Regions from separate parts of the Cupriavidus sp. GW821-FHT02F09 genome, predicted to be linked through region 2. Evidence: predicted binding sites of a transcription regulator. Region 2 holds the regulator's gene; the other holds the start of a gene.

Region 1 (7,393 bases), on a different contig from region 2:
TGCACCACGCCCACGTGCTGCTGCGGGCTGCGGATGTTGCACGGATCCTTGAAGGTGATCCAGGGATGGCCGGTCTCGAACAGCATGCCCAGCATCTTGCGCCACAGCTGCAGGGCGGGGATCTTCTTGAACAGCTTGAGCTCGCCGCGGGCGGCCTTGGCTTCGTAGCCCAGGTAGGCTTCTTCGAATGCCTTGCCGACCAGGTCATGCAGGTCCGGGCAGGTGGCGGGCGAGAACAGGGTCCATTCGCCGGCTTCCATCACGCGCTTCATGAACAGGTCGGGAATCCAGTTCGCCGTGTTCATGTCGTGGGTGCGGCGGCGATCGTCGCCGGTATTCTTGCGCAGCTCGAGGAATTCCTCGATGTCCAGGTGCCAGGTTTCCAGGTAGGCGCAGACCGCGCCCTTGCGCTTGCCGCCCTGGTTGACCGCCACGGCGGTGTCGTTCACCACCTTCAGGAACGGCACCACGCCTTGCGACTTGCCGTTGGTGCCCTTGATGTGCGAGCCGAGGGCGCGCACATTGGTCCAGTCGTTGCCGAGACCGCCGGCGAACTTCGACAGCAGCGCGTTTTCCTTCAGCGCCTCGTAGATGCCTTCCAGGTCGTCCGACACGGTGGTCAGGTAGCACGACGACAGCTGCGAGCGGCGGGTGCCCGAGTTGAACAGGGTCGGCGTGGACGACATGAAGTCGAACGACGACAGCAGCTGGTAGAACTCGATGGCACGGGCTTCGCGGTCCTTCTCGCCCAGCGCCAGGCCCATCGCCACGCGCATGAAGAATGCCTGCGGCATTTCAATGCGGGTCTCGTCGATGTGCAGGAAGTAGCGGTCGTACAGGGTCTGCAGGCCCAGGTAGTTGAACTGGAAGTCGCGCTGGGCGTCCAGCGCCGCGCCCAGGCGGGCCAGGTCATAGGTGGCCAGCTTCTCGTCCAGCAGCTCGGCTTCGATGCCGCGCGCGATGAACTTGGGGAAGTAGTCGGCGTAGCGCGACACCATCTCGGTCTGGGTCACTTCGGCGCCCAGGATTTCCTTGCGGATGGTGTGCAGCAGGATACGCGCGGTGACCTGGCTGTAGGCCGGGTCCTTCTCGATCAGGGTACGCGCGGCCAGGATGGCGGAGTCGTAGACCTGGGTCATCGGCACGCCGTCGTACAGGTTCTTCAGCGTTTCCTTGAGGATCGGCTCGGCGCTGACGGCATCGCCAAGGCCCGAGCAGGCGTTGTCGATCAGGCCATGCAGCGCGCCCAGGTCCAGCACGCGGGCCACGCCCGCATCGGTCACGTTGAACGTGGCGCCGCCTTCCTGCACGCGGGCCACCGCCTGGGCGTTTGCCTGGGCGCGTTCCTGGGTGCGCTTTTCGCGGTACAGCACGTAGGCGCGGGCCACTTCATGCTCGCCCGAGCGCATCAGCGCAAGCTCGACGTGATCCTGCACGTCTTCGATATGGAAGGTGCCGCCGTTAGGGCGGCTGCGCAGCAGCGCGCGGACCACGTTCTGGGTCACTTGCTCGACCACTTCGCGCACGCGCGCCGAAGCGGCGCCCTGCCCGCCGTTGACGGCGAGAAAGGCCTTGGTCACCGCTACCGAGATCTTGCTCGGCTCGAACGCCACGACGGCGCCGTTACGTCGGATGATCTTGTAGTCCTGGTAGCTGCCAGCGGCGGCAGTAGCGGGGCTCGACTGCGCGTTCGCTGCTGCACCGGCGGCGGCGGCGCCGGTGGAAAGTTCGTTCTGGGCTGTCTGCATGAGGAACTCCTGTTCTGACCCGTGTTTTATGAGTGACAAAGAGTCCCGGGCAAAATGCGCAAAAAGGCTCTGACACGCCGGCCGGTCTTACCCGGGAGGGCGCGCTGCTATTGCTGGATTCTGCTGGAACTCTTGTGATGCGCCGGCCCTTCGGTGGACCGCAGTCATTGCTGCGGCGGTAACTGCACACCTAGGCCGGCTCCCCGAAAGCACCACTAGATCTAGTGGTCGATGCGAAAAACTGGACTAAGTATAGTGAAACGGGGCGGATTCACCAGTCTTGACAAGCGCCTTTTTGGCGCGAATTCCAGTACCGGCATGGCATGCGGCGCTGCGCCATACCCGCTAGCCCAAGAGACGCAAGGGAATCCGCCCGACGGTTCGTTACCGCACCGTGACGCGAAATTTTTTTGATTGACCTGACCTCTTCGATAGGCGCGGACTTTATCAGGGTTTTCCCCAGATTGCGGCTATCCCCTAGACCTCGCTTGCAGCCCTTGCCTCAGGGCTGTTCTTTGCGGTAAGGCAGTTGTGCGGGCGCCACGCCGGCTGCGGCGGCAAAACCCGCCCAGTCGAAATGTGGTCCCGGATCCGTCTTGCGTCCTGGCGCGATATCGCTATGCCCCGCCACGGCCCGCACCGGATAAGCGCCTAGCAGGGCACGCACCAGCGCTGCGGTGGTGTGGTATTGGGCCAACGTGAACGGCTGGTCGTCGCTGCCTTCGACCTCGATGCCGATGGAGAAGTCGTTGCAACGGGGCCGGCCGAAGAATTCGGACTGGCCTGCGTGCCAGGCGCGGTCCAGGCAAGACACGAACTGGACCAGCTCGCCCCCTCGCGTCACCAAAAAATGCGCCGACACCCGCACTTGATGGATCGTCTCGAAAAACGGATGGCGGGACGGGTCGAGACGGTTCAGGAAAAAGGCTTCGATATCGCCGCTGCCGAACTGCCCGGGCGGCAGGCTGATGTTGTGGATCACCACCAGGTCCACCGGCGTGTGCGCGGGCCGGGCGTCGAAATTGGGGGACGGCACGTGGCGCGCGGCGGGCACCCAGCCCGCCGGGTCGGGGACGAATGGCGAGTTGGGCGCGAACTTGGCGGCCGGGTCGTGGTCAGGCATCGCGATCTCCATCCGCCGCCAACAGCCCGTCGCGCAGCGCTTCTCTGGTTTCGGCGGCACCGTCGGCCGGGTCGTCGCGGCCCTCGCGGATGCCAAGCTGCTGGATGCGGTAGCGCAGCTGGCGAAAGCTCAGGCCCAGCAGCGGCGCGGCGGCTGTCCGGTTGAAGCCGGTCTGCTGCAGCGCCTGTAGGATCAGGTCGCGCTCGAGCGCTTCGAGCCGGCCGGGCAGGTCGATCGGGAAGGTGGCACGGCAAGCGTCTGCGGCCGCCTCCGCGGCGCGAGACGCCGCAGGTTGCGCAAACAGATCGGGCTGCGCGCCGCCCCGGGAGTCGGCCCGCGCATCGTACGCAAGCTCCTGCATGGTGTCGGGCCGCAAGCCGGACGCCGCCGGCGCGCCAGCCGGCGCAGCCGCCGAAGCCAGGTAGGCGTGCGGCGCGGGCGGGCGTGGCATGGCCGTATGGCCCATGCCCGCGTCCAACTGGCCCAGGTCGTCCACCTCGATGGTATTGCCCTCGGCGAAGGCATAGGCGCGCTCGAGCAGGTTCTCCAGCTCGCGTACATTGCCCGGGAACGCATAGTCGGACAGCCGCTGCAGCGCGGCCACCGCCAGCCGCTTGGGATGGGGATCGCCATAGCGCACCGCCAGGTGTTCCAGGATGGCGCTGGCCAGCACCGGGATATCCTCGCGCCGCTCGCGCAGCGTGGGCATGCGCAGCGCCAGCACGTTGAGGCGGTAGAACAGGTCCTGGCGGAACTGGCCGGAGGCGACCATCGCGGAAAGATCCTTGTGGCTGGCACACAGCACCCGCACGTCCACGCTCTCCTCGCGGCTCGCGCCGATCTTGCGCACGCGCCGTTCCTGCAGCACGCGTAGCAGCTTGACCTGCATCGCCAGCGGCAGGTCCGCCACCTCGTCGAGCAGCAGCGTGCCGCCATTGGCAGCCTGGAAAAAGCCGCCGCGCTCGGCGTCGGCCCCGGTGAAGGCGCCTTTCACATGGCCAAAGAACTCCGACTCCATCAGGGTCTCGGGGATGGCGCCGCAATTGACCGCGATAAAGGGATGCGCCGCGCGCGCGCTGACTGCGTGGATGGCACGCGCCGCGCGCTCCTTGCCACTGCCGGACTCGCCGCTGATGACGATCGGCGCCATGCTGCGCGCCAGCCGCGAGAGCGAGCGCCGCACCTCATGCATGGCCGGAGAATGGCCGGGCAGCAGGTTGACGGCGCGGTCCACGGTTTCGTGCGCCCCGCTGCCGCCGTCACCGCCCTCCACACCCTCGGCGCCATCACGCTGCTGGCGCCCCAGCGCATTCAGGATCAAGCTGCGCAGCTGGTCCAGCGAGACCGGCTTGGCGATGTAGTCGAAGGCGCCCGCCTTGAGCGCCTCCACGGCGTTGTCCGCGCTGCCGTAGGCGGTGATCACGGCCACCGGCACCCGCTCCGGCGCGCTCGATAGCTGGCGCACGATATCGATGCCCAGCCCGTCGCCCAGCCGCATGTCGGTCAGCACCAGGCTATAGCGGCGCGCGGCGAGCTGCTGGCGCGCCTCGGCCAGCGAGCCGGCCAGCACGACATCGTGGCCCATGCGGCGGATCGAGATATCGAGCAGTTCTCGCAGGTCGGCCTCGTCGTCGATGACGAGAATCGGGTCGGGGCCTGGCGTCTTGATTGGCATGGGTCTGCGTCTGGCGATCTGGCGAAGTGAAATCGGGGCGGCTAAACGACGAGAGACTGGCCGCGTGGCCGGTCAAACCAGCGCGGCTCAGCCACCCGCGCTGTCCGGCGCTTCGATGCGCAAGGTCAGGACAAAAGCCTTGGCCGGCAGTGTATCGCGTGCGGCGGGCGCCAGCATGCCGGTCTGCGCCAGCAGCGCATCGATCGAAATCGTGCCATAGCGCACCTGGGCGTCGTTGGCGCCGCAAAGCTCGCGTGCCATGAACAATCCGAGGCCGGTGCCCTGGGCGTTGCTGGTAAAGAAGGGCTCGAACAAGGTGCGCTGGTGCTCGCGCGACACCTCGACGCCATCGTTCCAGACGATCAGCTCGGCATGGTGCTGGTCCAGCGCATGGGCCAGCAGGCGGATCGCCCCGGGCAGGCGGCTGCAATAGCGCCAGGCATTGTCGAGCAGGTTGCCAAGCACCTGTTGCAACTGGGAGGCATCGAAGATGACCGGGCGCGCCACGTCCACCGTGAGCCGGATGGCATTGGCGTTGATCTCGGCCGGACGCGGCACGCGCCGCGCGCCGACCGGGTCGTGGTCGGCGGAGCGGGCGCGCATCTCCAGCCGCCAGCGGCCGACAATCTCCGGCAGCGCCTGGTTCAGGTCCACCGTGGTGCGCTCGGTGCGCGGGCGGCGCGACATCTGCAGCACGTCCGACACCACCTGGTCGAGCCGGCGCACATTATCGTGAATGATGCGCAGCAGCCGCGCATCCACGTCGCCCTCCGCGCGGCCCGCCTCGCCCGGGCGCGCGGCCCGGCGACTGGTTTCGGCCAGCAGCTCGCTGGCCTGGCTGATGGCCGCCAGCGGATTGCGGATCTGGTGTGCCACGCTGGCCACCAGGCGCCCCATGGCTGCCAGCTTCTCCTGTTGTACCTGCTCGGCGATGCGCTCCCAGCTTTCGATATGGACCAGCACCGTGTCGCGCATCTCGCTGCGCAGCAACGCCTCGTCCTCCGGGCGCCACGCCATGGCCTCGCTCTGGGCGATGGCCAGGCGCAGCCGCGCCGCCGCCTCGGGCGACAGCTCGTTCCAGGTGCCGGTGTTCATGGCGTTCTGCGCGCTGAGCGAGACCGACATCGAGGACGCGAAGGTGGAGCGCAGGCTGGCCAGCCCCGGCAGCAAGAAACGCAGCCGCAGCCGCGTATGCAGGATGGGGCCGCGCCCCGAGGATGGCCGCGACGGCAGCGGCAGCAATTGCAGGATGCGGGGCGCATCGTCCTTGCTGCGCACCCAGTCGCGCAGCATTTCCATCAACGGCTGCAGGCGGGGGATCTGGCGCAGGTCGAACAGCGCATCGCGCCCATTGGCGGGCGTGTCCGTGGGCTTGCCCCGTTCGGCAGGCTGCACGCCCAGCAGCACCACCGCGGCCGGGTTGGCCGCCACCACCGCGCCGTTGGCGCGCAGCAGCATCACGCCGTCCTGCATGTCGTTGACCATCAGGCGGTTGACCAGTTGCTGCAGGCGCAGCTCCTGCTCGCGCGCCAGCGCCAGCCGCTCCTGTGCAAGCTGGCGGTTGGCCAGCAGGTACATCAGCGAGGCCGCGATCATGAAGACCAGCCCGTACAGCCCCGAGCCCAGCAAACCCGTGTCGGCCTGGCGCAACAGCAAGGTCTGCGCGAAGGGGGTACTCATCACCAGCAGCGCCGAAGCTGCCGCGGTGAACAGCGCGAACAGCAGGCTGGTAAGCGCGCCGGCCTGCAGCGCGGGCAACAGGAAGATCATGGCGAGCCCCTCGCCGCGATGGCCCTGCGCGTGAAAGATCAGGCCCAGCAGGGCGAGGTCGGCCAGCACCTGGAAGCGCACCCGCAGGTGAAAGCCGCGGCGCCACCAGAGCGTGGCGACCACCATCCCCAGCGCCACCACGGCATAGGGCACGGCCAGCGGCAGCGCGGCCAGGCCGCTGCCGAACCCGCCGCCCAGTCCGCTGCCCAGCGCCTGCGCGGCCCGCTCGGCCTCGGCGCGCTGGGCCGGCAGCCAGGCGTAGCCCAGCAGCAGCGCGGCTACGGCAAGCCGGGTCCAGCAGAAATAGCGCAGCAAGCGCCAGTGGAATTCAGGAGGTTCGGGCTGGCGCCACATCGCCGCGAGGGCGCGCCAGGCATTCAGGCGGGACCAGAACGAGGCCGGCCCGTTCATGCGGCAGGGCTGTCCGGATCGCTATCGGCCGGCAGGTGGGCGCGCCGGCAGTAGTGCAAGCCACGGTAGACGATAGCTTCGCCCTGCGGCAGATGCACCCCGCAGCGCGCGCATTGCACCATGGCTTCCTGCGGGGGGGCAGGCTGGTTGCGCACCGGCGAGCCTTGCGCGGGACCGTGCCGGGTGGCGCGGTCCTCCCGAAAGCGCGCCTGGGCGCGCTGGCGAAGCCACCAGAAACAACCCAGCACGACAGCCAGGACAAGGAAGATGCGTGCCATGCCGGCCTCAGATTCGGTGCAGTATGACTTCGATGACGAAGCGGCTGCCGACATAAGCCAGCAGCAGGATGCCGAAGGACGCAATCACCCAGCGCAGCGCGGTGCGCCCGCGCCAGCCGTAGAAGGTGCGCCCGGCCAGGATGCCCGCGAACATCGCCCACGACAGCAGCGCGAACACGGTCTTGTGGTCGAGCCGGAAGGCCCGGCCGAACAGTTGCTCGGAGAACAGCAGGCCCGACAGGATCGTCAGCGTCAGCAGCACGAAGCCGGCGCCGATCAGGCGGAACAGCAGCTTCTCCAGTGTCAGCAGCGGCGGCAGCAGGTCGAGCCAGCGGCCCACCCACTGGGCCGGCTCGCTCGCCTTGCCCACCTGGGGCGAACGGTTGAA
Region 2 (7,393 bases):
GTGCTGTTGGCGTCGGCTGTGTTCAGATCCGTGAAGCCAGCAAGTTGATCGTTGTCGTATGAAGAGACGCTTGAGTTGAACACCAGCGTGTTCAACGGCGTGCAGTAGGGTGCCTTGTTCACGTTGGTGGAGGGCAAGTCCATTGGATTCGCCCATGTGGGCGTGGTCAGACTCAGCGCCGCATCCTTGCTGTTGCTGCTTTTCGGCGCAAAGCTGGAATTCGCGGTCTTTCCAGCAAAATAGCGCAAGGACTCCAGGTAGATCTCGGAGATCGGATTGCCCCAGGTGGAGCAGTTGCCTTCGTTAGCTGGCTGGTTTTGCGACGTGGAACCGTTGTTGGGTACGATGGAGGTCTGCTGATAGTTGCAACTGTCAGCATTGACGTAGCTCCCGTCGCTGTAGCTGTAGCCGTACGGCCGCAGCTTATTGACATTCCAGACGATACCTTTCACAGGAGAACTCGCCGCGTATGTGAAGGTGCCGTTCGACGGATCGACCTCCTGGGAGAAATTCACTACGTTCTGGCGCAACACGCCACCCGAGATGTTCTTGTCATAGGTGCCGGTCATCAACCCGAACAGCATCTGGCCGCTTTCACCGTATTTCTGGAGCAAGCCGAAGGGCTTGTAGGAAGACGCGCCGTACTGCTTGCAGTTCTCGGTGCCGAGCAGGCCCGGCACGCAGACCTGCACGCGTGCATTGAAGGTGCCGCTGCTTTCGCCAGTGCCGAGGGCGCGGGCCGCTTTCACTGGATTCTCTGCCGAGGCATTGATGCCGGAAAGGGCTGCCCGGTTGCCATTGGATGAGCCGGTTACGCTCGTGCCGTTGATTTTGGTCAGGAAGGAGCTTTGCGTATTATTTTGCTCCTCCGACCAGTTGCATTGCCATTTTTCACTGGCGCCCCAGGTGGCGTAATTGCCGGCGACGACCCGCAGTTGCGGCGCCTGGGTATTGCTCTGGGAGTTGACGTTGCTTGAATCCTTGGGGGTCACGTTGCAGATAGTGAGCCCGCCTCGGGTCAGGTTCGTCACCGCCCAACTGTTGTAGCTGTTTGCGGCGCCGCTGGGCTTGGAAACCCCGTCTGGATAGACCGCAAGGCTGATGGTCTTGTTGCTGCTGGTATCCACGCTCATGACCCAGCCCGTCAGGGTCGTGCTGGCCGGTGCGGGTGAGTTGGCGGTCATGACAATCTGGTCGCCGATGCTGATGTTCGCGACCGAGCTGAGTTTGATCCCGGTGATGACATTGGCCGCGACGGTGACCGTGGTGCTCGACGTCAATGTGGGCCCGGTCGCTTCCACCGTCAGCGGAACCAGTTTGCTGACATCGGATCCGTTGTAGAACTTGGCCCATGCGTGCGCGTCCATCGGCAGGAAGGCACGTTCCAGCACGGTGGTGGTCGCGGTATCTGTGGAGCGGAAGCCGCCGTACAAGATCTTGCGCACTTCGTCAATGCGGCTCATGCTCGCCCAGTTCAGGAAGTTGCCGCTCCAGGCGGAGCCGTTGCAGTACTTGTCGGTAGTGACGGCTGACGGCACGAAGGCATGCTGGGTGCTGCCATCGTAGGTGTAGCACTTGTACGAATCAAAGTAGCCGGCGTAGTCGATGCTGTTGGTATAGGTCGTGTCGAGCACGCCGTCACCATTCAGGTCGGTGTAGTCGTTGTAGGCCTTCTGATGCAGTGTATGGTCCTTGGACAGGTCGATCATCACCATGGGCGGCACATTGCCGCCCGCATAAAGGGGGCGCTTTGCCAAGTTCAGCTGCGTGGCGCATGCCGATGCGACGGCCAGGATGGCGGACGCGATGGCCAGCAACAACTGGAGGCCGGTGACGGGGCGGAAACGGGCTTGCTGGGTCATGGTGCGCTCGACGAATGTTTAGGCTGGTTGCGCAGAACGGCTCAGAACCGGACGACTTCCTGCACCAGGACCTTGGTGTTCGGATTGGCTCCGTAACCAATGGCGGTTACGCGGAAGACATAGCGGGTGGCGCCGGAGCGCAGGCTGCCGTCGGCGATGTCCGGAAGGGATTCGATGATGTAGCGCGGTTGCTTTGACACATTCCCGGCGGTCAACGCTGCCTGCTGGGTCATTTCGCCGAGGGTGACGGAGCGCGCGCCATCTTCGATGTAGCGTTCCCATACCGGTTGTCCCGAGGTGGCCGGTATGCAGAAGCCCTTGAAGCTGGCGACATCGCAGGTGTCCGACGCGCCGGTGCGGCCGCTCAGGGCGCGCGTCATGCTGATATCGGTGCGCGCATCCCGCAAAGCCGCTTCCGCCGCCTGCAGGGCGATGTTCTGGTCGCGGGAGTTTCGCGCCATGCGTTCGCCGGAAAGGCTGGTCAGGCTGGCAGACAATCCCAGCATCGTCAGGATCACGAGAAACAGGAGCACCACGATCAGTGACATGCCGCGTTGCGTGCGCACTGGGGCGCCGCGGCAGGTCATGGGACGCTCGGGTCGGTTGTTCATCTCTGGCCTAGTTCAAGCGGTTGCGTACTGCGATATAGAACGTGAAATGCTTGCGCAGGCGCCCGTCCACAGGCAGTTGCACGACGCTGCCTGCATCGCTGGCGGGTGCCACGTTGGCGGGCGCATAGGCTGTGCCGAAGTGATTCAATGTGGTTGAGAGCGGCGCGGGGTTGGTCAGGCTGTCACCGACCAGCACCACAGAAACCATCATCGCCCGGACATTGGCCATGACGGCGACACCCGGCGGTACATAACGATTGATCGCCTGGTCGCCATCGGTGTCCTCGCCCAGCAGTACCTGGAAGCGCTCCACGCCGGGGAATAGGGGGGTGGTGGTGCCATTCGCGGTGCACTGTAGCCACGGCATGCCAGATGCATCGCTGGCGATCGAGAAGGTTTCCGCCTGCAGCACGATATTGCTGACACCTTTGCCGGTGCAGTCGACGATGGTGCCGTCAGGGTTTGGCGTCGGCACGGACGCGCCGGCGGCCAGCGCGTCCGAACCGAAATAACGGAACGTCAGCGTGTCGCTTGTGTTAGTGCCGGTGTCGTTGGTCGCGTCGATGGTGTTGGCGTTGGCAAAGGTGGTGTCTGCCGGGAAGTCGTTGTAGCCGGCCTGGCGCACGTCGCGCTGGAGCAATTGAGCAATCGCGCGCGCGTTTTCCTGGATGCCGGCCAGGTCCGTCTGCGTGCCGTAGGACGCCCGCTGCGACAGGTAGAAGGACGAGATCACGATCAGCAGCAGCATGCTGATGACCAAGCCGACCATCAACTCGACGAGCGTAAAACCGCGCGCGCGGCGCGCCAGTTTGCGGCCTGCCTTTCTCATGGTACGAACGCCGTGACAAAACGTTGATAGACCGGATCCTGGTTAGTCGGCACCTTATCTTCCTGCCACCAGATCTTGATCGCGTAGGGGGCACCGCTTGCGTTGTCGCACTGTGGATTGGCCGGCGTGCCGTCGTCCGGCGTGCTGTCGATGCAGACGGTGCCGAGGCCGCCGGGCAACGCGGTCGCCGTGTCGTCGAGCCAGGCTTTGTAGCTGCTTGCGGCCATCTGGGCTGGCGTGCACCCTGCGGTAGTGAAGCAGGCGACCGTGGTCAGGCCGACGGGCTGGTTGTAGGCACCCGCGGTCATCGCGGCCGCGTTGCTGCGTATCTGGTCAGCAAGGTTGTAGGCCAGCACGGTAGCGATGTTGCGCATGGAGGCGGTACGGCCATCGACGAGTGTGCGCAACTGCAGGGTGGCCAGTGCTAGCACGCCGAATGACAGCACCACGATCGTCACCAGGGCTTCGATGAGCGTGAAGCCGGAAGCGGGGTGACGCCGGCTGAGCATGCGTTTTGGATGCGTTATCTTCATGGCATCAAGGGCAAGCGACTTGCTGCGAGGTGGGCTTGCCGCTGCCCGTGAGCGAGATGCGTTGGCCGGCGCTGGTCGATGACTTCTCGCAGAACTGCCAGGAGCCAAGCGAATCTGGCGCGCCCCAGGAGCGCAAACGGATGCTGGTGGCGCCGGTGCTCAAGCTACTGGCCACGATGACCATGGAACTGGCAGGCGGATCGCTTTTGCGGATTACCTCTTCGCCGTTGCTAATGATGTTGTCGCCATTGCTGTCGACAAAGACCACGCGGCGCTGGGCCCAGTCACGGGTGCAGTTGGTGCCGTCGGCGGTGGGGCAGACGGTGATTGTTGTATTGCGACGTGCTGCTTCGCTACGGGCGATCTCCACGTCGCTGATCAGATTGGATGATTCCGTCGTCATCCTGCTGCGATGGATGAAGGCGCTGAAGTTCGGAACTGCTGCTGCCGCCAGGATGGCGAGAACCGAAAGCGCCACCATCAGCTCGATGAGAGTGAAGCCGGCTTGCCGAGTGGCGCGTAGCGCAGAGGGGAGGGGGGAGAGGTTGGCAGCGCGCCGGAGGGCGTAGGGGCGTGAATCGGCCAACGCTGCCCATGCACTGCGCAGCGCTTTCCCCGGTGCCCACGATAGCCTGGTGCGCACAAGTGCAACCAAGCCCGCTGCCGCAAGGCAGGAAGGCTGACCCATGTTCGACTCCCGTCCGAAAACTGTTTTTTTTCTTGTTGGCGTATTTCGCCTCTCCGGGCGAGTCCACCGTACCTTCCGTTTTTATATAGGAAGGTAGTGCAGATTAAACAACTTTCCTTGGAAGTCTGCTACCCCTTCCGTGGGGTAGACGCCGAAAACTCATCCAGCATGTCGCGGAATTCCGACACATCCTCAAAACTCCGATACACCGAAGCAAACCGGATATAAGCAATTTTGTCCAACCGGCGCAGCTCGCGCATGACCAGTTCCCCGACCTGGCTGCTGGGGATTTCCTTCTCGCCGAGGGCGAGCAGTTTCTCTTCGATGCGGGTGATGGAGGCGTCGATGGCTTCGGCCGAGACCGGGCGCTTGCGCAGGGCGAGGCGCATCGAGTCTTTCAGCTTGTCGCGGGTATAGTCCGCGCGGGAGCCGTTTTTCTTGACGATGGCGGGGAAGAACAGCTCGATCCGCTCATAGGTGGTGAAGCGGCGGTCGCAGGATTCACAGCGGCGGCGGCGGCGCACCGTATCGCCTTCTTCCGACATGCGCGTGTCCAGGACCTGGGTGTTGGAGTGAGCGCAAAAAGGGCATTTCATGCCTGACCACCTCGAAGTATGAGCCGGGGCGCGTGCCGCGCAGGCAGCGTTTTGTCATTCTGTGTCGCGCCGGGCTGGGTTGGCAAGGCCCGCCGCAGGCGCGGCGCGCGCCGCGGCGGGGCTGCCGGCCACCCGCGCGTGGCGGGTGGCGCTGGGCTTTAGCCGTAGACCGGGAAACGCTTGGTCAGGGCTGCCACTTGCTCGCGCACGCGCGCGATGTTGGCCAGGTCGTGCGGGTTTTCCAGCACGTCGGCGACGAGGTTGGCCACCAGGCGGGCTTCTTCTTCCTTGAAGCCGCGGGTGGTCATTGCCGGCGAGCCCAGGCGGATGCCCGAGGTGACGAACGGCTTTTCCGGGTCGTTGGGGATGGCGTTCTTGTTGACGGTGATGTGTGCTTCGCCCAGGACCTTTTCGGCTTCCTTGCCGGTGATCTGCATCGCGCGCAGGTCGACCAGCATGACGTGGCTTTCGGTGCGGCCGGAGACGATGCGCAGGCCGCGCTCGATCAGGGTTTCGGCCAACACGCGGGCGTTCTTGACCACTTGCTGCTGGTAGGTCTTGAACTCGGGCGACAGGGCTTCCTTGAACGCGACTGCCTTGCCGGCGATCACGTGCATCAGGGGGCCGCCCTGGATGCCGGGGAAGATGGCCGAGTTGATGGCCTTCTCATGCTCGGCCTTCATCAGGATCACGCCACCGCGCGGGCCGCGCAGGCTCTTGTGGGTGGTGGTGGTGACGAAGTCGGCGTGCGGCACCGGGTTGGGGTACTCGCCGGCGGCGATCAGGCCGGCGTAGTGGGCCATGTCGACCATGAACAGGGCGCCGATGGACTTGGCTACCTTGGAGATGCGTTCGAAGTCGATGCGCAGGGCGAAGGCCGAGGCGCCGGCGATGATCAGCTTGGGCTTCTTTTCCTGCGCCAGCTTTTCCAGTGCGTCGTAGTCGATGTCTTCGTTGGCGTCCAGGCCGTAGCTGACCACGTTGAACCATTTGCCGCTCATGTTGAGCGCCATGCCGTGGGTCAGGTGGCCGCCTTCGGCCAGGCTCATGCCCATGATGGTGTCACCCGGCTTCAGGGCGGCGAAGAACACGCCCTGGTTGGCCTGCGAGCCGGAATTGGGCTGCACGTTGGCGGCTTCGGCGCCGAACAGTTGCTTGACGCGGTCGATGGCCAGCTGCTCCACGACGTCGACGTACTCGCAGCCACCGTAGTAGCGCTTGCCGGGATAGCCTTCGGCGTACTTGTTGGTCAGTTGCGAGCCTTGCGCGGCCATCACGGCCGGCGAGGTGTAGTTTTCCGAGGCGATCAGCTCGATGTGCTCTTCCTGGCGCTGGTCTTCCTTCTGGATGGCGGCAAAAAGCTCGGGGTCGATCTGGTCGATCGTATAGCGGCTGCGTTCGAACATGGCGAAAACTCGTCTGAAAAAAGGGGAATTCCGAATGGCTTCGGGGTAGGGCGCGCGGGGAAGGCACAGGCGACCGGCGCTGGACGCGTTAGCTATCCGGCGCAGGGCGCACCCTGCTTCCCATTCGCTGCCCAGGCGAGCGGCAGGCGCTTGAAACATCGCGCCAGAGAACTTTGCGCTTCCTCGTGGTAGTGCCCACTGACTTCGCCAGTCGCGCAAGATGGAATGGTTGGCGGCAGTTTAACGCGAGGCGCTGGCCCGCTGCAAGACGGTGCTGCGGGGCCAAAGACCGAAAGTCAATGCCTTGTCCGTCAGGTAATGTAATTGTTGTAATGTCGGGCAAGGGTTTACACCGGGTCGGGCTGGCTGCCGTTACAATCGCGGCCATGAGCAACAATGTGTGGGCCTTGCGGGTGTACTGGGAAGACACCGACGCGGGCGGCGTAGTGTTCTACGCCAATTACCTCAAGTTCTTCGAGCGCGCCCGTACCGAGTGGCTGCGCTCGCTTGGCATCGAACAGCAAGCGCTGGCCGATGAGTCGGGCGTCGTCTTCATCGTCAGAAGCACGGCGGTGGACTACAATGCCCCCGCCCGTCTGGACGACTTGCTTGAGATCCGGACACAGATTGAACGGGTTGGCCCGGCGTCGGTCCAATTCGCCCAAGAAGCTTGGCGTGGTGAGCAATTGCTGGCTACTGGCGCCATCCGGGTTGGGTGTGTTGATCGTAGCACATTTCGCCCGACTCCCATTCCCGCTCCCGTCCTTGCAACCATCAAGACCGCTCGATGAATCCCGTGACCGTCACGCAAGACCTGTCGATCATTTCGCTGGTGCTGCACGCCAGTGTGCTGGCACAGGCCGTCATG

What was found. The regulator NrdR, encoded in region 2, represses ribonucleotide reductase genes. The targets are predictions, from matches to a motif close to CACNANATNTNGTG.
Region 1: the regulator NrdR is predicted to act here: its motif matches at 1,962-1,975, upstream of AC07XB_RS18595 (ribonucleoside-diphosphate reductase subunit alpha).

What each region holds. Positions count from the first base shown of each region.
Region 1 covers NZ_JBWKVH010000015.1:75,947-83,339, reverse strand. Annotated here, with positions in the region: gene AC07XB_RS18595 (ribonucleoside-diphosphate reductase subunit alpha) at 1-1,748, opposite strand, end outside; gene ampD (1,6-anhydro-N-acetylmuramyl-L-alanine amidase AmpD) at 2,251-2,871, opposite strand; gene AC07XB_RS18585 (sigma-54-dependent transcriptional regulator) at 2,864-4,546, opposite strand; gene AC07XB_RS18580 (sensor histidine kinase) at 4,634-6,727, opposite strand; gene AC07XB_RS18575 (PP0621 family protein) at 6,724-7,005, opposite strand; gene AC07XB_RS18570 (cytochrome C assembly family protein) at 7,013-7,393, opposite strand, start outside.
Region 2 covers NZ_JBWKVH010000005.1:90,198-97,590, forward strand. Annotated here, with positions in the region: gene AC07XB_RS07825 (pilus assembly protein) at 1-1,862, opposite strand, end outside; gene AC07XB_RS07830 (pilus assembly PilX family protein) at 1,904-2,410, opposite strand; gene AC07XB_RS07835 (PilW family protein) at 2,481-3,302, opposite strand; gene pilV (type IV pilus modification protein PilV) at 3,299-3,811, opposite strand; gene AC07XB_RS07845 (GspH/FimT family pseudopilin) at 3,840-4,523, opposite strand; gene nrdR (transcriptional regulator NrdR) at 4,652-5,119, opposite strand; gene glyA (serine hydroxymethyltransferase) at 5,278-6,525, opposite strand; ZMP/ZTP riboswitch at 6,648-6,750, opposite strand; gene ybgC (tol-pal system-associated acyl-CoA thioesterase) at 6,912-7,316, shown strand; gene tolQ (protein TolQ) at 7,313-7,393, shown strand, end outside.